DNA from 2 places in the Streptomyces canarius genome. Region 2 is predicted to be linked to the other one. Evidence: predicted binding sites of a transcription regulator. Region 2 holds the regulator's gene; the other holds the start of a gene.
What was found. The regulator HspR, encoded in region 2, represses chaperone genes until heat shock. The targets are predictions, from matches to a motif close to TTGAGNNNNNNNNNCTCAA.

Region 1 (10,980 bases), on a different contig from region 2:
TCACCACCGAGCTGATGGTCAGCGAGCTGGTCACCAATGCCATCCGCTACGGCCGTCCGCCCCTCCGGCTCCGGCTGATCCATCAGGGCAGGACCCTGATCAGCGAGGTCTACGACGCCAGCGACACCGCCCCGCACATGCGCCGGGCCCGGATCTTCGACGAGGGCGGCCGGGGCCTGCTGCTGGTCGCCCAGCTCGCCGACCGCTGGGGCACCCGGCACGACCGGATCGGCAAGACGGTGTGGGCGGAGCAGTCGCTGACCGCGCTCTGACAGGCGGGGCACTCCCCCAAGCGCCCCAAGCACCGCCGACTCCGCACCGCCCGCATGGCGAAGGCCCGGGCCTCCCTCACGGAACCCGGGCCTTCCCTCATCCGGCAGCGTCCGTCACGCCGCTACCGGAACCTCCGGCGCCGCGTCGCTCGTGGCGGGCGCGAGCGCCAGTTCCAGTACCTGCCGGACGTCGGTCACGGTGTGGACGTCGAGCTTGTCCAGCACCTCGGCCGGGACGTCGTCCAGGTCGGGCTCGTTGCGCTTGGGGATGATGACGGTGGTCACCCCGGCGCGCTGGGCGGCGAGCAGCTTCTGCTTCACGCCGCCGATGGGCAGCACCCGGCCGGTCAGCGAGACCTCGCCGGTCATGGCGACGTCCGTGCGGACCAGGCGGCCGGAGAGCAGCGAGGCGAGGGCCGTGGTCATCGTGATGCCCGCGCTCGGACCGTCCTTCGGCACCGCGCCCGCCGGGAAGTGGATGTGCACGCCCCGGTCCTTCAGGTCGGCCACCGGCAGCTCCAGCTCGGCGCCGTGGCTGCGCAGGAAGCTCAGCGCGATCTGCGCCGACTCCTTCATCACGTCGCCCAGCTGGCCGGTCAGGGTCAGCCCCGCCCCACCCGTCTCCGGGTCGGCCAGGGACGCCTCCACGAAGAGCACGTCGCCGCCGGCGCCGGTGACCGCGAGGCCGGTCGCCACACCGGGGACGGCCGTACGGCGCTCGGCCGGGTCCTGGGCGGACTCGGGCACGTGGTGCGGCCGGCCGATGAGCCCGCGCAGATCACCGTCGGTGACGGTGAACGGCAGCTCGCGCTCGCCCAGTTCGTGCTGGGCCGCGACCTTCCGCAGCAGCCGTGCGATGGACCGCTCCAGGGTTCGCACGCCCGCCTCGCGGGTGTACTCGCCGGCGAGCTTGCGCAGCGCGCTCTCGTCCAGCGTGACCTCGGCCTTGTCCAGGCCGGCCCGCTCCAGCTGGCGCGGGAGCAGGTGGTCCCGGGCGATGACGACCTTCTCGTCCTCGGTGTAGCCGTCCAGGCGGACGATCTCCATACGGTCGGCGAGCGCCTCCGGGATGGCCTCCAGGACGTTGGCGGTGGCGAGGAAGACCACGTCCGACAGGTCCAGCTCGACCTCCAGGTAGTGGTCCCGGAAGGTGTGGTTCTGCGCCGGGTCGAGCACTTCGAGGAGGGCGGCGGCCGGGTCGCCCCGGAAGTCGGAGCCCACCTTGTCGATCTCGTCCAGCAGGACCACCGGGTTCATGGACCCGGCCTCCTTGACGGCGCGCACGATCCGGCCGGGCAGCGCGCCGACGTACGTACGGCGGTGACCGCGGATCTCGGCCTCGTCACGGACGCCGCCGAGGGCGACGCGGACGAACTTGCGGCCCATGGCGTGCGCGACGGACTCGCCCAGCGAGGTCTTGCCGACACCGGGCGGGCCGACGAGCGCGAGCACGGCACCGCCGCGCCGCCCGCCGATGACGCCCAGGCCCCGGTCGCCGCGCCGCTTGCGCACGGCCAGGTACTCGGTGATGCGTTCCTTCACGTCGTCCAGGCCCGCGTGCTCGGCGTCGAGCACGGCCTTCGCGCCCTGGATGTCGTACGCGTCCTCGGTCCGCTCGTTCCACGGCATCTCCAGGACGGTGTCCAGCCAGGTGCGGATCCAGGAGCCCTCGGGTGACTGCTCGGAGGCGCGCTCCAGCTTGTCGACCTCCTTGAGGGCGGCCTCGCGGACCTTCTCCGGCAGGTCGGCGGCCTCGACGCGGGCGCGGTAGTCGTCGGACTCCTCGCCCTCCTTCTCGCCGTTGAGCTCGCGCAGTTCCTTGCGGACGGCCTCCAGCTGACGGCGCAGCAGGAACTCGCGCTGCTGCTTGTCGACGCCTTCCTGGACGTCCTTGGCGATGGTCTCGGCCACGTCCTGCTCCGCGAGGTGGTCGCGCAGCTGCTGCGTGGCGAGCTTGAGCCGGGCCACCGGGTCGGCGGTCTCCAGCAGTTCGACCTTCTGTTCGGTCGTCAGGAACGGCGAGTAGCCGGAGTTGTCGGCCAGCGCCGACACGTCCTCGATGGCCTGGACGCGGTCCACGACCTGCCAGGCACCGCGCTTCTTCAGCCAGGTGGTGGCGAGTGCCTTGTACTCCTTGACGAGTTCCGTGACCTGGCCCGGCAGCGGCTCGGGAACGGTCTCCTCGACACGGGCTCCCTCGACCCAGAGCGCGGCGCCCGGGCCGGTGGTGCCGGCGCCGATGCGGACGCGGCTGCGACCGCGGACCAGGGCCCCCGGGTCACCGTCGGCGAGCCGGCCGACCTGTTCCACCGTGCCGAGGACGCCGGTCTTGGCGTACGTACCGTCGATGCGCGGCACCAGCAGCACCTTGGGCTTTCCGGGTTCGGAGCGGGCGGCGGCCTGAGCGGCCTCCACCGCGGCCCGCACCTCGGCGTCGCTCAGGTCCAGCGGGACCACCATGCCGGGCAGCACGACCTCGTCGTCGAGCGGCAGCACGGGCAGGTTCAGCGTGAACGCCGGTGACTCAGCAGCCATGATCTCCCCTTCGGCAGTCAACTTGAGCTATGCCGACTCAATGTTCTGGCGGGGTCTATTGTTCCCGGGCCGCTGTTCGCTCTGAGCGATCACCTACGACCAGGGGGATGAGCTGCGCAAACGTGCGTGGGTGCGGGTGGGTTGGGGTGCTCGCGCGGTTCCCCGCGCTCTAGGCCGGCCGGTGCCACCGTCGGACCAGGGGCCAGGCCGCCACACCGATCGTCAGGGCGATGACGTGGCCCCAGTTCGTCAGCGGGTCGGCGTAGGTCAGCAGGTCGCTCAGCAGTCCGCCGGCCGCCAGGGTCAGCAACGGCCAGCGCAGCCAGGGGCGCAGGAGGCCCGTCAGGGCGCCGGTACTCGTGGCCACGCCGAAGCTGATGCCGTAGTCGAGGCGGTGCAGCGAGGTGTCGGGCAGGTGGCCCAGCAGGACGGCGAGGCCCACCGGGACCTCGGTGGCGAGGGTGGCCAGGACATGGCCGGCCAGGAAGACACAGGCGGCCCGCGCTCCGCCTATCCGCCGCTCCAGCACCGTGAGCACCAGCAGGAACGCGACCGTGTACGGCGAGAGGATCCCGCCCGCGACCCACAGCGCGCTCGCCAGCAGCACCAGCACGGGCGTGCGCACCAGGTGGGCCACGTCGGTGCTGGAGCCCTGGTGGAGCGTCTGCACCAGGGCGGGGTCGGCGTGGGTCGCGATCAGGGAGGTGACGGCCAGGACGGCCGCGTAGGCGAAGGTGAACGGGGTGCCGACGGGGGTCGGCAGCAGGCGCCACGGGCGGGGCAGCGGCCGGTGCGGGAGCGGGGCGGGGTCCGCGGTGTCGGGGGCCGCCCCGGGGGCGGCGGCGCGCTGGCGGGGCATGCCGTCCAGCAGGCCGGCGAGGGCCGGGGCCGGGACGGCGGCGCCGTCGGGAAGGGGCGTGCCCGGCGCGGGCGGGCACGCGTCCGGCGTGGGGCCCGTCGTACTCCGTTCCACGGTGAGGCGCTCCTTCCGTCGCGCCCCACCCTTCGTGCTCGGCACGGCGCTGTCTATGACCGACGCCACCCGGCTGCGGATTCACGGCGACCTCTCACCCGCCGGCCGCGTCCGGCCCCGGTGCGGACCACCCGTCCGTGGGCGTCATGCGCAATTCCCGTGAACGCCAGGCTCCGTTCAAGCAGGATGGGGTCATGACTGCCGTGTACGACACTCCCGTGGTCCTGGACCGACGCGACGGCCCGTACGGCGAGGTGGTGCTGCGCAGACACGGTGCGCTGCTTCAGATCATCGCCAACGGCTGCTTCCTGATGGACACCTCCGACGGCCGCTCGGAGCGGCTGCTGGTCGACGCGGCCCGCGCCGCGCTGGACGGGCGGCCCGCCCCGAAGGTGCTGATCGGCGGGCTGGGCGTGGGCTTCTCGCTGGCGCATGCCGCCGCCGACCCGCGGTGGGGGCGGATCACCGTGGTCGAGCGGGAACCCGCCGTCATCGACTGGCACCGGGACGGACCGCTGGCCGAACTGTCCGCCGCCGCGCTCGCCGATCCGCGCACCGTGATCGTCGAAGCGGATCTCGTGCGGTACGTCAATGAGACATCGGACACGTTCGACGCGCTGTGTCTCGACATCGACAACGGGCCCGGCTGGACCGTCACCGAGGACAACGACAGCCTCTACTCACCGGCCGGACTCGCCGCCTGCGTACGGGTGTTGAGGCCTGGCGGGGTGCTCGCGGTGTGGTCGGCCGAGCCCTCTCCGGAATTTGAAGGAAGCTTGCGGAATGCCGGGTTCCAACAGGTGCGTACCGAAGAGGTGCCGGTTGCCCGGGGCGTTCCGGACGCCATCCACCTCGCCGTCCGACCTGGATAGCGACAGCACGGCCGGTCACCGTAATGTGCTGCCCTGACGCCGATCATTCAAGCGTCAAACGCAGACATGGGATCACCCCACTGATTCCGGAAAGCAACAACAGGGGCGGGCGATGGAGCAGACACACACCTCCCAGAGCGGCGCGGCGACGACCACCCCGGGCGCGCAGCGCCGGGTGCTGGTCGTCGAGGACGACCCCACGATCGTCGACGCCATCGCGGCCCGGCTGCGCGCCGAGGGATTTCTCGTGCAAACGGCGGCCGACGGTCCGGCCGCGGTCGACACCGCGGAGGCATGGCAGCCCGATCTGCTGATCCTCGACATCATGCTGCCGGGCTTCGACGGGCTCGAAGTGTGCCGGCGGGTGCAGGCCCAGCGGCCGGTGCCGGTGCTGATGCTGACCGCGCGGGACGACGAGACGGACATGCTGGTCGGGCTCGGCGTGGGCGCCGACGACTACATGACCAAGCCGTTCTCGATGCGGGAGCTGGCCGCACGCGTGCACGTGCTGCTGCGCCGGGTGGAGCGGGCCGCGCTGGCCGCGACCACCCCGCGCTCCGGCATCCTGCGGCTCGGCGAGCTGGAGATCGACCACGCGCAGCGCCGGGTGCGGGTGAAGTCCGAGGACGTCCACCTGACGCCCACCGAGTTCGACCTGCTGGTGTGCCTGGCGAACACCCCGCGCGCGGTGCTCTCCCGGGAGCAGCTGCTGGCCGAGGTGTGGGACTGGGCGGACGCCTCCGGCACCCGCACGGTCGACAGCCACATCAAGGCGCTGCGGCGGAAGATCGGTGCGGAGCGCATCCGCACGGTGCACGGTGTGGGCTACGCGCTGGAGACGCCGACCCCATGAGCGGCGGCGGGCGCCAGGCCGCACGGAGGAGCCCCGGGGCCGTCGGCGAGAACCCCTGGGGCGGCGTGCGCCCGTTCTCGATCAAGACCAAGCTGGGTGCGCTGGTCGTCATCTCCGTGCTGATCACCACGGGTCTGTCGATCGTGGCGGTGCACACCAAGACGGAGCTGCGCTTCATCACGGTCTTCTCGATGATCGCCACCCTGCTGATCACGCAGTTCGTGGCGCACTCCCTCACCATGCCGCTGGACGAGATGAACGCGGTGGCCCGCTCCATCTCCGAGGGCGACTACACCCGCCGGGTGCGGGAGAACCGCCGGGACGAGCTCGGCGACCTGGCCCAGACGATCAACGTCATGGCCGACGAGCTGGAGGCCCAGGACAACCAGCGCAAGGAGCTCGTCGCGAACGTCTCGCACGAGCTGCGCACCCCGATCGCCGGGCTGCGCGCGGTGCTGGAGAACATCGTCGACGGGGTCACCGAGGCCGACCCGGAGACCATGCGGACGGCCCTGAAGCAGACCGAGCGGCTCGGCCGCCTGGTGGAGACCCTGCTGGACCTGTCCCGGCTCGACAACGGCGTCGTACCGCTGAAGCTGCGGCGGTTCGAGGTGTGGCCGTACCTGTCCGGCGTGCTGAAGGAGGCCAACATGGTCGCCTCCGCGCGCGCGGGCATGGCCACCGGCTCCGGCAGCCACACGCGCACGGACGTCCACCTGCACCTCGACGTCTCCCCGCCGGAGCTGACCGCGCACGCGGACCCCGAGCGCATCCACCAGGTCGTCGCGAACCTGATCGACAACGCGGTCAAGCACAGCCCGCCGCACGGCCGGGTGACCGTGCGGGCGCGGCGCGGGCCGCAGCCGGACTCGCTGGAGCTGGAGATCCTGGACGAGGGCCCCGGCATCCCCCGGTCGGAGTGGCACCGGGTGTTCGAGCGGTTCAACCGCGGCGCGGTGACCCGGCCGCACGGTCCGGGCAGCGACGGCGGTACGGGGCTGGGCCTGGCGATCGCCCGGTGGGCGGTGGATCTGCACGGCGGCCGGATCGGTGTGGCCGAATCCGAGCGGGGCTGCCGGATCATCGTCACTCTTCCGGGACTGACTTCCGCCCCAAGTTGACGTAAAGTCCGAGCGGAACCACAAGATCCACGTCCGTCGCCGCCGGTCCGCGCGGCTGGACCCGTGTGATCAGGGCAGGCCCGGGCACCCGTCGGACGAAGACGCGCAGGGCCCGGGCCGCCACACCCTCCCCTCCGCGGAACCACGCTTGTTTCCCGCCATTTCAAGCCCTGAAACAAGATTCTTGATGTGACTTACGCGACGATGACCTTGCTCGACCTGACCTTCCCGCCCAGGGAGGCGTAGCCTTTATTCCCGCTGTCCATCACCTTGTGAAGCGGAAGAGGGCGGTTGCCGCCGTGTCGCCACAGTCCCCCAGTAACTCGAGCATCTCCACCGACGACCAAGCCGGGAAGAACCCCGCCGCAGCGTTCGGTGCGAACGAGTGGCTCGTCGACGAGATCTATCAGCAGTACCTCCAGGACCCGAATTCGGTAGACCGTGCCTGGTGGGACTTCTTCGCCGATTACAAGCCGGGGGCTCCTGCCACCCCGGCTCCGGCGGGTACTGCGGCCACGGGGGCCGCAGAGACCCCCACCACGGCCCCGCAGGCCCGGCCCGCGGCCCCGGCCCCCCAGGCCGCCGCCCCGGCCGCCCCCGCGGCTCAGAAGCCCGCCGCCGCCCCCGCTCAGGCCCCGGCTCCGGCCCCGGCCCCCGCGGCGAAGGCTCCCGCCCCGGCCAAGCCGGCGCAGCCCGCACAGGCGCCCGCTCAGCCCACGGCGAAGCCCGCCGCGGCCGAGGCCCCCGAGGGCCCGGAGCTGATCACGCTGCGCGGCCCGGCCGCCGCCGTCGCCAAGAACATGAACGCCTCCCTGGAGCTGCCGACCGCCACCTCGGTCCGCGCCGTCCCGGTGAAGCTGCTGTTCGACAACCGCATCGTCATCAACAACCACCTGAAGCGCGCCCGGGGCGGGAAGATCTCCTTCACGCACCTGATCGGCTTCGCGATGGTGCAGGCCATCAAGGCCATGCCGTCGATGAACTGGTCGTTCGGCGAGAAGGACGGCAAGCCGACCCTCGTCAAGCCGCCGCACGTCAACCTCGGCCTGGCCATCGACCTGGTCAAGCCCAACGGTGACCGCCAGCTCGTCGTGGCCGCCATCAAGAAGGCCGAGACGCTGAACTTCTTCGAGTTCTGGCAGGCCTACGAGGACATCGTCCGCCGCGCCCGCGACGGCAAGCTGACGATGGACGACTTCACCGGCGTCACGGTCTCCCTGACCAACCCCGGCGGCCTCGGCACCGTCCACTCCGTGCCGCGCCTCATGCCCGGCCAGTCCGTGATCATGGGCGTCGGCTCCATGGACTACCCGGCGGAGTTCCAGGGCACCAGCCAGGACACCCTGAACAAGCTCGGCATCTCCAAGGTCATGACGCTCACGTCGACCTACGACCACCGGGTCATCCAGGGCGCCGCCTCCGGCGAGTTCCTCCGCCAGGTCGCCAACCTGCTGCTCGGCGAGAACGGCTTCTACGACGGCATCTTCGAGGCGCTGCGCATCCCCTACGAGCCGGTCCGCTGGCTCAAGGACATCGACGCCTCCCACGACGACGACGTCACCAAGGCCGCCCGCGTCTTCGAGCTGATCCACTCCTACCGGGTCCGCGGCCACGTCATGGCCGACACCGACCCGCTGGAGTACAAGCAGCGCAAGCACCCCGACCTGGACATCACCGAGCACGGGCTCACGCTGTGGGACCTGGAGCGCGACTTCGCGGTCGGCGGCTTCGCCGGCAAGTCGATGATGAAGCTGCGCGACATCCTCGGCGTCCTGCGCGACTCGTACTGCCGCACCACCGGCATCGAGTTCATGCACATCCAGGACCCCAAGCAGCGCAAGTGGATCCAGGACCGGGTCGAGCGCCCGCACGCCAAGATGGAGCGTGAGGAGCAGCTGCGGATCCTGCGCCGGCTGAACGCCGCGGAGGCCTTCGAGACGTTCCTCCAGACGAAGTACGTCGGCCAGAAGCGCTTCTCGCTGGAGGGCGGCGAGTCCGTCATCCCGCTGCTCGACGCGGTGATCGACTCCGCCGCCGAGTCCCGCCTGGACGAGGTCGTCATCGGCATGGCCCACCGTGGCCGCCTGAACGTCCTCGCCAACATCGTCGGCAAGTCCTACGCGCAGATCTTCCGCGAGTTCGAGGGCAACCTCGACCCGAAGTCGATGCACGGCTCCGGTGACGTCAAGTACCACCTGGGCGCCGAGGGCACCTTCACCGGCCTGGACGGCGAGCAGATCAAGGTCTCGCTGGCCGCCAACCCGTCCCACCTGGAGACGGTCGACCCGGTCATCGAGGGCATCGCCCGCGCCAAGCAGGACATCATCAACAAGGGCGGGACGGACTTCACCGTGCTGCCCGTCGCGCTGCACGGCGACGCGGCCTTCGCGGGCCAGGGCGTGGTGGCCGAGACCCTGAACATGTCGCAGCTGCGCGGCTACCGCACCGGCGGCACGGTCCACATCGTCATCAACAACCAGGTCGGCTTCACCGCGGCCCCCGAGTCCTCGCGTTCCTCCATGTACGCGACGGACGTGGCCCGCATGATCGAGGCCCCGATCTTCCACGTGAACGGCGACGACCCGGAGGCCGTGGTCCGCGTCGCGCGGCTGGCCTTCGAGTTCCGCCAGGCGTTCAACAAGGACGTGGTGATCGACCTCATCTGCTACCGCCGCCGCGGTCACAACGAGTCGGACAACCCGGCCTTCACCCAGCCGCTGATGTACGACCTGATCGACAAGAAGCGCTCGGTGCGCAAGCTGTACACCGAGTCCCTGATCGGTCGCGGCGACATCACCCTGGAAGAGGCCGAGCAGGCCCTCCAGGACTACCAGGGCCAGCTGGAGAAGGTCTTCACGGAGGTCCGCGAGGCCGTCACGACCCAGCAGGCCACCGGCCCCGTGTCGGACCCGCAGGCGGAGTTCCCGGTCGCCGTGAACACCGCGATCTCCTCGGAGGTCGTCAAGCGCATCGCCGAGTCCCAGGTCAACATCCCGGACTCCTTCCACGTGCACCCGCGCCTGCTGCCCCAGTTGCAGCGCCGGGCGGCGATGGTCGAGGACGGCACGATCGACTGGGGCATGGGCGAGACCCTCGCGGTCGGCTCCCTGCTGCTGGAGGGCACCCCGGTCCGGCTGTCCGGCCAGGACTCCCAGCGCGGCACCTTCGGCCAGCGCCACGCGGTCCTCATCGACCGCGAGACGGGCGAGGAGTACACCCCGCTCCAGTACCTCGCCGAAGAGCAGGCGCGCTACAACGTCTACAACTCCCTGCTGTCCGAGTACGCGGTCATGGGCTTCGAGTACGGCTACTCGCTGGCCCGCCCCGACGCGCTCGTGATGTGGGAGGCGCAGTTCGGTGACTTCGTCAACGGCGCCCAGACGGTGGTCGACGAGTACATCTCGGCGGCGGAGCAGAAGTGGGGCCAGACGTCCGGCGTCACCCTGCTCCTGCCGCACGGCTACGAGGGCCAGGGCCCGGACCACTCCTCGGCCCGGGTCGAGCGGTTCCTCCAGCTCTGCGCCCAGAACAACATGACGGTCGCCATGCCGACCCTGCCGTCGAACTACTTCCACCTCCTGCGGTGGCAGGTGCACAACCCGCACCACAAGCCGCTGGTGGTCTTCACCCCGAAGTCGATGCTCCGCCTGAAGGCCGCCGCGTCGAAGACGGAGGAGTTCACGTCGGGTCAGTTCCGTCCCGTCATCGGGGACACGACGGCGGACCCGGCCGCGGTCCACAAGGTCGTGTTCGTGGCCGGCAAGCTGTACTACGACCTCGAGGCCGAGCGGCAGAAGCGGGGCGTGACGGACACCGCGATCATCCGCATCGAGCGGCTGTACCCGCTGCCGGGTGCGGAGATCCAGGCGGAGGTCAACAAGTACCCGAACGCCGAGAAGTACCTGTGGGCGCAGGAGGAGCCGGCGAACCAGGGTGCGTGGCCGTTCATCGCGCTCAACCTGATCGACCACCTGGACCTGGCGGTCGGCGCGGACGTCCCGCACGGCGAGCGCCTGCGGCGCATCTCGCGTCCGCACTCCTCGTCCCCGGCGGTCGGCTCCGCGAAGCGGCACCAGGCGGAGCAGGAGCAGTTGGTGCGTGAGGTGTTCGAGGCGTAAGCCTCCGGCGGTCCGCCAGGTAGGAGGGCCCGGTGTCGAGTTCCTGCTCGGCGCCGGGCCCTTCGCCCGTGGGGCGCGTCCTCAGCCCAGGTACGCCTCGAAGTCCCAGTAGGGGCGGACCCGCCCGCGGGCCGAGATGGTGTGGGGGTGCTGGGCGCCCAGGGTGCGGGTGAGGGACAGGAGGGCGTCCTCCTCCAGCTTGCCGGCCTCCTCCTGCTCGTGCGCCGCCCTCAGGT
Region 2 (10,980 bases):
AAGGGGCCGTGGTGTGCCCGCGTGCGGCTACAGGGTCTTCTCCGTCGCGGGGCCGACCAGCAGGCCCTCGCCGAAGCGGTCCACGCGGACCGTGTCGCCGTCCTTGACCTCGCCGGACAGGATCTCCTTGGCGAGCCGGTCACCGATGGCGCTCTGCACCAGCCGGCGCAGCGGCCGGGCGCCGTAGGCCGGGTCCAGGCCCTCCTCCGCCAGCCAGGCCAGCGCCTGCGGGGTGACGTCCAGGGTGAGCTGCCGCTCGGCAAGCCGCCGGGCCAGCCGGTCGATCTGGAGCGCCGCGATCCGCTCCAGCTCGGGCTTGGTGAGCGCCGAGAAGACCACGAGGTCGTCCAGCCGGTTGAGGAACTCCGGCTTGAAGGAGGCCCGGACGGTCTCCAGCACCTGCTCCTTCTTCTGCTCCTCGGTGGTCAGCGGGTCCATCAGGAAGTGGCTGCCCAGGTTGGAGGTGAGGACCAGGATGGTGTTGCGGAAGTCGACCGTACGGCCCTGACCGTCCGTCAGCCGGCCGTCGTCCAGCACCTGGAGCAGGATGTCGAAGACCTCCGGGTGGGCCTTCTCCACCTCGTCCAGCAGGATCACGCTGTACGGGCGCCGGCGCACGGCCTCGGTGAGCTGGCCGCCCTCCTCGTAGCCGACGTACCCGGGGGGCGCGCCGACCAGCCGGGCCACGCTGTGCTTCTCGCCGTACTCCGACATGTCGATGCGGACCATGGCCCGCTCGTCGTCGAAGAGGAAGTCCGCGAGCGCCTTGGCCAGTTCGGTCTTGCCGACACCGGTCGGGCCGAGGAAGAGGAAGGACCCGGTGGGCCGGTCGGGGTCGGCGATCCCGGCCCGCGAGCGGCGCACGGCGTCCGACACGGCCCGTACGGCCTCGCCCTGGCCGATGAGCCGCTTGCCGATCTCCTCCTCCATGCGCAGCAGCTTCTGCGTCTCGCCCTCCAGCAGGCGCCCGGCGGGGATGCCGGTCCAGGCGGCGACGACGTCGGCGATGTCGTCGGAGCCGACCTCCTCCTTGACCATGGTGTCCTTGGCGACCTCCTCCTCGGCGGCGGAGGCGGCCTCCAGCTCCTTCTCCAGCTGCGGGATCTCGCCGTACAGCAGCTTGGCCGCGGTGTCGAAGTCGCCGTCGCGCTGGGCCCGTTCGGCCTGTCCGCGCAGGTCGTCCAGGCGCTCCTTGAGCTCACCGACCCGGTTGAGGGACTGCTTCTCCTTCTCCCAGCGGGCGGTCAGGCCGCGCAGCTCCTCCTCCCTGTCGGCGAGGTCGCGGCGCAGCTTCTCCAGGCGGGCGAGGGAGGCCGGGTCGGTCTCCTTGCTGAGGGCCAGCTCCTCCATCCGCAGCCGGTCGACGGAGCGCTGGAGCTCGTCGATCTCCACGGGCGAGGAGTCGATCTCCATGCGCAGCCGGGAGGCCGCCTCGTCGACGAGGTCGATGGCCTTGTCCGGCAGGAAGCGGGAGGTGATGTACCGGTCGGACAGGGTCGCGGCGGCCACCAGCGCGGAGTCGTTGATCTGCACCTTGTGGTGGGCCTCGTAGCGCCCCTTGAGCCCGCGCAGGATCGCGATGGTGTCCTCGACGCTCGGCTCGCCGACGAAGACCTGCTGGAAGCGGCGCTCCAGCGCCGGGTCCTTCTCGATCCGCTCCCGGTACTCGTCCAGCGTGGTCGCGCCGATCATGCGCAGCTCACCGCGGGCGAGCATCGGCTTCAGCATGTTGCCCGCGTCCATGGCGGAGTCGCCGCCGGCACCGGCGCCCACGACGGTGTGCAGCTCGTCGATGAAGGTGATGATCTGCCCGTCGGACTCCTTGATCTCCGACAGGACGGCCTTGAGGCGCTCCTCGAACTCGCCGCGGTACTTGGCGCCGGCCACCATCGCGCCGAGGTCGAGCGCGACCAGCCGCTTGTCCTTCAGCGACTCGGGCACGTCGCCCTTGACGATCCGCTGGGCGAGCCCCTCGACCACGGCGGTCTTGCCGACGCCCGGCTCACCGATGAGGACGGGGTTGTTCTTCGTACGACGGCTCAGCACCTGCACGACCCGCCGGATCTCCTGGTCCCGCCCGATGACCGGGTCGAGCCGGCCCTCGCGGGCGGCGGCGGTGAAGTCGGTGCCGAACTTCTCCAGGGCCTTGTACTGGCCCTCCGGGTCGGCGGTGGTCACGCGGCGTCCTCCCCTGGCCTTCTGGAAGGCCTCCTGAAGTTTCTTCGCATCGGCGCCCTGCTCCTTGAGCGCGTCCCCGGCGGCGCCGCCCTTCGCGGCGATGCCGATGAGCATGTGCTCGGTGGACAGGTACTCGTCGCCGAGCGCCTTGGCGCGCTCGGCGGCGTCCGCGATCACGGCGAGCATCTCGCGGTTCGGCTGCGGAGGCGCGACGGTGGACCCGGTCACGCTGGGCAGACCGGCGAGGATGCGCTCCGCGCCGGAGCGTACGGCGGCCTGGTCGGCCTCGACGGCCGCGAGCAGGTCGGTGATGTTCTCGTTGTCCTGCCCCTGGAGCAGAGCCAGCAGCAGGTGAGCGGGGGTGAGATCCGGGTGCCCCTCGGTGAGGGCACGATTGCTCGCCGCGTTGATCGCGTCCCGGCTCCTGTTGGTCAGCTCGGCGTCCACGTGTGCGTTCTCCTCCTACCCGACGGTCCTGCCTCAACCAACGTACACAAACTTGAGTCTATTCCACTCAAGGCAGGCCGCGCACGGGTCCCGGCGGTGTTCGGTTAGGTTCACGGCATGGCCTCGTACTCCCAGGATCCGGCTGCCCCGGACGAGCCGTACCTCGCCTTCTGGCGCGAACGGCATCTGTGCACCTTGACGACCCTCCGCCCGGACGGCAGCCCGCACGTGGTGCCGGTGGGGGTGACCTACGACGCCTCGGCACGGCTGGCCCGGGTGATCACCAACAGGACCAGCACAAAGGTGGCCCATGTGCGCGCGGCCGGGGCCGAGGGGGCCAGGGTGGCGGTGTGCCAGGTGGACGGCCGGCGCTGGGCGACGCTGGAGGGGCGGGCGCGGGTGCGCGCCGAGCCGGAGCGGGTCGCGGAGGCGGAGCGGCGCTACGCGGAGCGGTACGAGCGGACGCCCTCGCCGAACCCGTCCCGGGTGGTGATCGAGATCGAGGTGGAGCGGGTGCTGGGGCGCGGCTGAGCGCGGCCGACGTCCGGCTGTTTCCGGCCACCGTGGAGTAGGCCCATACCCCGAAATGTCGCCGCAAACTGCAGCGGCGTCACCGTGTTCAGGTCACGGTGACGCCGCTGCGGGGGGAAGCACCTGAGCGATCTGTTACGACGGGGGAATCGCGTCAGGCACTGCGGGGGGTGGCCGAGATGGTTCGTACGTCGGACGGCGCCGGCTCGGACAGCCGGTGGTCCCGCCGGTCCAGGTTCACAAAGATCATTCCGTACCGGATGGCACAGCGCACCGGCTGCGGCGCGCCACGCGGCTTGCGCAGGCACCGGTACGCCCGCACATCCCCGTCCTCGTCCCGCGTGACGACGACCGGCTCACCGAACACGGTGACCATCAGCGAGTCACCACTGTGCGGGATGGCCGTGACCAGGTCGATGAAGTGCCAGCCGGAGCGGTAGGCGGTGGCCATCTCGCGACGGAAGGACCGGTCGTCGGGTGGAGTAGTCATCAGTCAGCCCCAGGTGGTGTCGTCCACACCATAGGAATGAGCCGTCCCGGTGCTGCCGTCACTCATGGCGACTGTCCGGGGAGCCACTCCCCAGGTCGTATCGCCCGCGGCGTCACGCTTCGCACCGGAGAGGCCACTCAGCGCGCCAATGGCCACAACGGTGGAGAAGGCGACGGCAAGCATCGACCGAAGCAATTTGTTGCGCATATTCGGCTTCGTCCTCACTTGAAGGTCCCCTCTTCCCCCGTCGAACAAGACGATGTCTCATTTGGGCACGTCATGGCCACACGATCGGTGCATCATGTTCCTGCATGTTCAGGACCCTGGGGGGTGGAGATTTGCCAACAAATCGGACCAAAGCGTCACATCCCCATGCCATGACCGAACTCTGCGAGGAGGGTAGCGGCCTTTACGCCAAGGCACTGCGCGTGGGGCGGATAGCCCGCGCGGACGCGGAAGCCGCCCCCTGCCTCATGGAGTTCGCCCTCCTGCAACCGGATCCGGACGACGCGAACTGGCTGCGCCCCACCCCGCCGTCCGTCGCCCTGGCCCAGCGGCTCAATCCGATCGAGCGCGAGATCTCCGACCGCAGGCGCCTGTCGATCGAACTGGCCGAGGTCTTCGAACCGTTCATGGCGCTCAGCGCCCAGGACACCACCTCCACCCACGCCATCTCGGTGCTGGAGGGCCTGGACCGCATCAACGCCGCCCTCGACGTGGCGACGGCCGAGTGCCGCTCCGAGGTGCTGACCGTGCAGCCGACCAGCCGCCGGCTGGAACACACCCTCCTCCAGGGCCTGGAACGCGACCGCCCCCTCCTCGAACGCGGCGTACGCATCCGGACCCTGTACCAGCACACCGCCCGCTACAGCCCCGAGACCCTCGGGTACGTGGCCCAGTTCTCCGTCGGGAAGGTGGAGTACCGCACCATCGACGAACTGGTGGAGCGGCTCATCATCTGCGACGAGACCGTCGCCTTCATCCCCGTGCGCGACGACCGCCAGGTCGCCCTGGAACTCCGCCACCCCGGCCTGGTGCGCTACCTGATCAAGGTGTTCGAGTTCATGTGGGCCCGCGCCGTGCCGCTGAGCACCGGCGCCCCCTACGAGACGGCCCCGGACGGCATCACGGACATCCAGCACTCCATCGCCAAGCTCCTGGTCGAGGGCCATGTCGACGAGGCCATCGCCCGCCGCCTCGGCATGAACGTGCGCACCTGCCGGGCCCACATCGCCAAGCTGGCCCAGGCCCTCGGCAGCGGCAGCCGCGCGCAACTCGGCTACCTCATCGCCCAGTCCGGCATCCTCGACCGGGAGCACTGAGGCGCGGTCCCGCCAAGGCTCAGCGCACGGCCGGGGGTTCCTGCTCCGGACCGGCGAGGGCGGTGGTCGGCAGGGGAGGGCGGTGGCCGTCCAGACCGACCTGGGCGATGCGGACGCCGAGTTGGGTACGGCTGGCCGCGCCCAGGGTCTCCGACAGACGGGCGATGTGGGCCCGGCAGGTGCGCACGCTGATGCCCAGGCGTTCGGCGATGACCGCGTCCTGGTGGCCCTCGGCAAGCAGCGCGGCGATGGACTGCTCGCGGTGCGAGATGCCCTCGATGCCGGTGTCGGGGAGCGGGGCCGTGAGCGGGATCGCCAGGCGCCACAGCCGTTCGAAGATCGTCACCAGGTAGGCGATGAGGGCCGGGTGGCGCAGCTCCAGGGCCATCGTGCGGTCGGTGTTGGCGGGGATGAACGCCACCGTGCGGTCGAAGAGGATGAGCCGGTCGATGACCTCGTCCAGGGTGCGCGCCTCCACCGCGTCGCCCATCAGCTCAAGGTAGTTCAGCAGGCCCTGGCCGTGCCGGGCCACATGCGTGTACAGGTCCCGCATCCGCACGCCCCGGCCGCGCAGCGCCAGCGCCCGGTGCAGGCCCTCGGAGAGCTCCGCCTCCCGCCGGATGCCGCCGGGCTGCACGGTGAGCACCTCGGTGGTGCACGCCTCGGTCGCCTCGTCCATCGCGGCCTGGATGCGGGAGAGCCCGTCCAGGACCCGGATGGCGCTGCCCTCGGCCGGCGCCGCCAGCGCGTTCAGCTGCCTTCCCAGGCCCGCGTACCACTCGAACGCGGCCACCGCCGAGCCCATCCGCCGCTGACTCGCGCTGACCTCGTCGTAGACCCCGCGCAGCAGCCGGGTCATGACCTCCTGCGGGGAGGTCGGCACCAGCCAGTCCATGTCGTCCGGGTCGGGGTGCAGCAGGGCGAGCTCCAGCAGGCAGGGCACCGGTTCGGCGTCCGTGCGCGGCACCCGTCCCCGGCGCACGGCACGGGAGTACACCCGGTCCCCGGCTGCGCACAGCCGGTCGGCACCGTGAGGATGCTCCTCCGCCCCGTGCCCGGCCATCGCCCATTCCACCCCCGGTGTGCTGCCACTTCCGTGGCGCAACTATGCGCGGCGCCGAACCGGGTCCGCAACACGGCTCCCTCCACGGCGGGCACCGGAAAATGCCGCTGTGTCCGGGTTTCGGCACCGGTCCGCTCCGCGCACCGCGGCCGGCCGGGGGTGGAACGCGGCGTCCTACTTCAGACCGACCGCCGCGCAGGCCGCCTTGTACTTGGCGGTGCAGATCTGGTCGACGGTGTAGATGCCGTCCGCGACGACCGTGTCCTTGATGGTGCGCTTGGTCAGCGCGGTCACCTGGACCAGCTTGGCCGGGATGTCCTTGGTGGTGGGGCTATCCACCCGGTCCTGGGTGAGGGCGTCGAACTGGATGTCCTTGCCCTGGAGCTTGGTGACGGCCATCTGCGCGGCGGCCTCGGCCTCGTCCGGGTAGGACTTGAAGACGCTCATGTACTGCTCGTCCGCCAGCACCCGCTGCACGGCGTCCAGTTCGGCGTCCTGACCGGTGATCGGGGGCAGATCGGTGACACCGGCCGCCTTCAGGGCCTTGATGATGCCGCCCGCCATACCGTCGTTGGCGGAGTAGACGCCGGCGATGTTGTCCTTGCCGATCTTCGCGATGGCCTTGGCCATGTTGGCCTCGGCGTACTCCGGCTTCCACTTGACGGTGTCGTAGCTGTCCGCGATGTCCACCTTGCCGTTCAGCTCGGAGAGCGCCCCCTCCTTGAACTGCTTGGCGTTCGGGTCGGTGGGCGACCCGTTCATCATGACGATCTTGTCGGAGGTGCCGGCGTCCGGGCCCAGGGCCTCCAGCAGGGTGCGGCCCTGCACCTCGCCGACGAGTTCGTTGTCGAAGGAGATGTAGGCGTCGATCGGGCCCTCGGCGAGACGGTCGTAGGCGATGACCGGAATCCCCGCGTCCTTGGCCTTCTTCACCTCGCCGGCGATGGCGTGCGCGTCCACGGCGTCGATGAGGATGACGTCGACCTTGCCGTCGATCATGTTCTGCATCTGCTCGGACTGCCGGGCGGCGTTCGCGTCGGCGTTGGCGTACTCCACCTTGCCCTGCTTCTTGGTGAGTTCGGCCACCTTGTCCCGGATGATGGGGTAGTCGAACTTGTCGTAGCGGGTGTTCGCCTTCTCCGGCAGCAGCAGGCCCACCGTGATGTCGTTGCCCTTGGTCGGGCTCGCACTCGCGCCGTCCCCCGTCACGTTCAGCACGCCACAGCCGGCGAGCGAGAGGGTCATCGTGGACACGGCCACGGATATGGCGATACGGCGCATGCGAGGGCTCACTTCAGGTGTGTTCCGGACGTGGGCGTTGCTATACGGCCCAGGTGTCTGAAAAGACAACGCGCAGGCCACACCTGGCGTCAAGAAGAATCACTTAACGAGTGCGCAACAGCACGCTCCGCTGCATCTGTGGAGGTCATGCGAAACGCCCTTCAAAGGCCCTTTACTGGCCCTCCACGTCAAGGGAGTTCATGGGAACGGCAAAGACCCGTACAACCAGGGCGGTTCCGCACGAGTCGTGAGAGACACGAAGAGGGGCCCGGAATCCGGGCCCCTCTTCGTGTGCGCCTGTGCGCGTCAGTCCTGCTGCTGCCGCTTCGGCCGCCACACCACCAACGCGCTGGTCTGCTGGACCTCCTGGTACGGGACCAGGTCGCGCCGGTAGGAGGCGTGCACGGCCGCCTCGCGCTGCTGCATCGCCGCCGCCGCGCCGTCCAGGGCCGCCTCCAGCTCCGCCACGCGGGACTGGAGCGCGGCGACCTGGTTCTCCAGTTCGATGATCCGCTTGATTCCGGCCAGGTTGATGCCCTCGTCCTGCGACAACTGCTGCACCTGGCGGAGCAGTTCGATGTCACGGGCCGAGTAGCGGCGGCCCCGGCCGGCGGTGCGGTCGGGCGAGACCAGGCCCAAGCGGTCGTACTGGCGCAGCGTCTGCGGGTGGAGTCCGGAGAGCTGGGCCGCCACCGAGATGACGTAGACCGGGGTCTCCTCGGTCAGTTCGTACGGCCCACGAAAATTGTCACCGCGCCGACGGCCGTCCATCACTCTCAAGCTCCCTTCGCGGCCTCGAACAGCTCCGCCCGCGGGTCCTCGCCCGCGGTCGCCTCGCGATACGCCTCCAGTGCGTCACGAGCCTTCCCCGACAGGTCCGTGGGAACACTCACCTCGACGGTGACCAGGAGGTCGCCGCGGGTGCCGTCCTTGCGGACCGCGCCCTTGCCCCGGGCGCGCATGGTGCGGCCGTTGGGCGTGCCGGGCGGCAGTTTCAGGGTGACGGGCGGACCGCCGAGCGTCGGCACCCGCACCTCGCCGCCGAGAGCCGCCTCGGGATACGTCACCGGCACGGTGACGGTGAGGTTGTCGCCCTTGCGTCCGAACACCGGGTGCTCGCCCACGTGGACGACCACGTACAGGTCGCCGGCCGGGCCGCCCCGCTCGCCGGGCGCGCCCTTGCCGCGCAGCCGGATCCGCTGCCCGTCGGTGACGCCCGCCGGGATGCGGACCTGCATCGTGCGGGACGACTTGGCGCGCCCGCTGCCCTTGCACTCCGGGCAGGGGTGCTCGGCCATCAGGCCGCGGCCCTTGCAGTCGGGGCAGGGGTCGGTGAGCGAGAAGCCGCCACCGGAACCCCGGGCGACCTGACCGGTGCCGACACAGGTCGGGCACACGCGCGGTGTGCCGTTCTTGTCGCCGGTGCCCGAACAGGCCTTGCAGGGCGCCTGGGAGGACATCCTCAGGGGCACCGTGGCCCCCTCGATGGCCTCCGTGAAGCTCAGCGTGACCTCGGACTCGATGTCCTGGCCGCGCCGGGGCTGGGTGCGCGTGCCCGCGGCACCGCCGCGGTTGAACAGGCCCCCGAAGACGTCACCGAGTCCGCCACCGAAGCCTCCGCCCTGGGCGGCGCCTCCGAAGAGGTCGCCCAGGTCGAAGTTGAAGGAGCCGCCGGCCGCGCCCGGCCCGGGGCGGAAGCCGCCGTTGCCGAACAGCGCGCGCGCCTCGTCGTACTCCTTGCGCTTCTTGGGGTCGCCGAGGACGTCGTTCGCCTCGGAGATCTCCTTGAAGCGCTCCTCCGCCTTGGCGTTGCCCTTGTTGGCGTCCGGGTGGAACTCGCGGGCGAGCTTCCGGTACGCCTTCTTGATCTCGGCCTCGGTGGCGTCCTTCGGGACGCCGAGGACCTTGTAGTAGTCCTTCTCGATGAAGTCCTTGGTGCTCATCCTCGACGCCCCTCCTTCCCGTCAGTGTTCACGTCAGCCCTCGTCCGGGCCACCGTTCTCCTTGTCGTCGGCCGCCGGCGTCTCCTCGGCACCCTCGGCCTTGACGGTCTGCGCGCCGGGCTGCGGTTCGGCGACGGCCACCCGCGCGGGGCGGATGGTGCGCTCGCCGATGCGGTACCCGGGTTGCAGGATGGCCACGCAGGTCGTCTCGGTGACGTCCGGCGCGTAACTGTGCATCAGGGCCTCGTGGATCGTCGGGTCGAAGGGCTCGCCCTCCTTGCCGAACTGCTGGAGGCCCATCTTGGCCGCGACGGTCTCCAGCGACTCGGCCACCGACTTGAAGCCGCCGACCAGCTCGCCGTGTTCCCGCGCGCGGCCGATGTCGTCGAGCACGGGCAGGAGCTCGGTCAGGAGGTTCGCGATGGCGATCTCCTTGACCGCGATCCGGTCGCGCTCGACCCGGCGGCGGTAGTTCTGGTACTCGGCCTGGAGCCGCTGGAGGTCCGCCGTGCGCTCGCTCAGCGCCGTGCGCACCTGGTCCAGCTGGGCGACCAGACCGGCGTTCTCTGCGTGTCCGTCCCCGGCCGGGGCCGCCCCCTCCTCGGGGGCGGCCTTCGGCTCGGCGTCGTCGGAGGTGGCGCCGGAGGGGACGTCGGGCTTCTCCTCGAAGCCCGGGGTCTCCTCCGTCATTACGCGGCCCCGTCCTTGCGCTCGTCGTCCACGATCTCGGCGTCCACCACGTCGTCGTCGGCGGCCTTGGCGCCACCGGCGGTCGCACCCTCGGGGCCGCCCGCGGCCTGCGCGCCCTGGGCGTCGGCGTACAGCGCCTGGCCCAGCTTCTGCGAGACGGCGGCGACCTTCTCGGTGGCGGAGCGGATCTCGGCGCTGTCCTCGCCCTTGAGGGCTTCCTTCAGCTCGCCGACCGCGGCCTCGACCTCGGTCTTGATCTCGCCGGGGACCTTGTCCTCGTTGTCCTTGAGGAACTTCTCGGTCTGGTAGACCAGCTGCTCGCCCTGGTTGCGGGCCTCGGCGGCCTCGCGGCGCTTGTGGTCCTCCTCCGCGTAGCGCTCGGCCTCCTCGCGCATGCGGTCGACCTCTTCCTTCGGGAGCGAGGAGCCGCCGGTGACGGTCATCTTCTGCTCCTTGCCGGTGCCGAGGTCCTTCGCCGTGACGTGCATGATGCCGTTGGCGTCGATGTCGAAGGAGACCTCGATCTGCGGGACGCCACGCGGCGCCGGCGGCAGACCGGTCAGCTCGAACATGCCGAGCTTCTTGTTGTAGGCCGCGATCTCGCGCTCGCCCTGGTAGACCTGGATCTGCACGGACGGCTGGTTGTCCTCGGCCGTGGTGAAGATCTCGGACCGCTTGGTCGGGATCGTGGTGTTGCGCTCGATCAGCTTGGTCATGATGCCGCCCTTGGTCTCGATGCCGAGGGACAGCGGGGTGACGTCGAGGAGCAGGACGTCCTTGACCTCGCCCTTGAGGACACCGGCCTGGAGCGAGGCTCCGATGGCGACGACCTCGTCCGGGTTCACACCCTTGTTGGCCTCCTTGCCGCCGGTCAGCTCCTTGACGAGCTCGGCGACGGCGGGCATACGGGTGGAGCCACCGACGAGCACGACGTGGTCGATGTCGTTGATGGAGATGCCGGCGTCCTTGATGACGTTGTGGAACGGCGTCTTGCAGCGCTCCAGCAGGTCGGCCGTCAGCTGCTGGAACTGGGCT

Region 1: a site for HspR is predicted at 2,830-2,848, ahead of lon (endopeptidase La). Genes of this name have one in related genera too.

What each region holds. Positions count from the first base shown of each region.
Region 1 covers NZ_BMVN01000039.1:45,535-56,514, reverse strand. The annotation lists gene IE294_RS35950 (SpoIIE family protein phosphatase) at 1-272, shown strand, start outside; gene lon (endopeptidase La) at 387-2,807, opposite strand; gene IE294_RS35940 (rhomboid-like protein) at 2,977-3,780, opposite strand; gene IE294_RS35935 (spermine/spermidine synthase domain-containing protein) at 3,975-4,652, shown strand; gene IE294_RS35930 (response regulator transcription factor) at 4,765-5,505, shown strand; gene IE294_RS35925 (HAMP domain-containing sensor histidine kinase) at 5,502-6,626, shown strand; gene IE294_RS35920 (multifunctional oxoglutarate decarboxylase/oxoglutarate dehydrogenase thiamine pyrophosphate-binding subunit/dihydrolipoyllysine-residue succinyltransferase subunit) at 6,926-10,744, shown strand; gene fxsT (FxSxx-COOH system tetratricopeptide repeat protein) at 10,826-10,980, opposite strand, start outside.
Region 2 covers NZ_BMVN01000025.1:59,738-70,717, reverse strand. The annotation lists gene clpB (ATP-dependent chaperone ClpB) at 28-2,625, opposite strand; gene IE294_RS29455 (pyridoxamine 5'-phosphate oxidase family protein) at 2,743-3,156, shown strand; gene IE294_RS29450 (Rieske (2Fe-2S) protein) at 3,311-3,646, opposite strand; gene IE294_RS29445 (hypothetical protein) at 3,650-3,853, opposite strand; gene IE294_RS29440 (helix-turn-helix domain-containing protein) at 4,024-4,968, shown strand; gene IE294_RS29435 (helix-turn-helix transcriptional regulator) at 4,988-6,031, opposite strand; gene IE294_RS29430 (sugar ABC transporter substrate-binding protein) at 6,206-7,312, opposite strand; gene IE294_RS29425 (heat shock protein transcriptional repressor HspR) at 7,619-8,083, opposite strand; gene dnaJ (molecular chaperone DnaJ) at 8,089-9,255, opposite strand; gene grpE (nucleotide exchange factor GrpE) at 9,289-9,945, opposite strand; gene dnaK (molecular chaperone DnaK) at 9,945-10,980, opposite strand, start outside.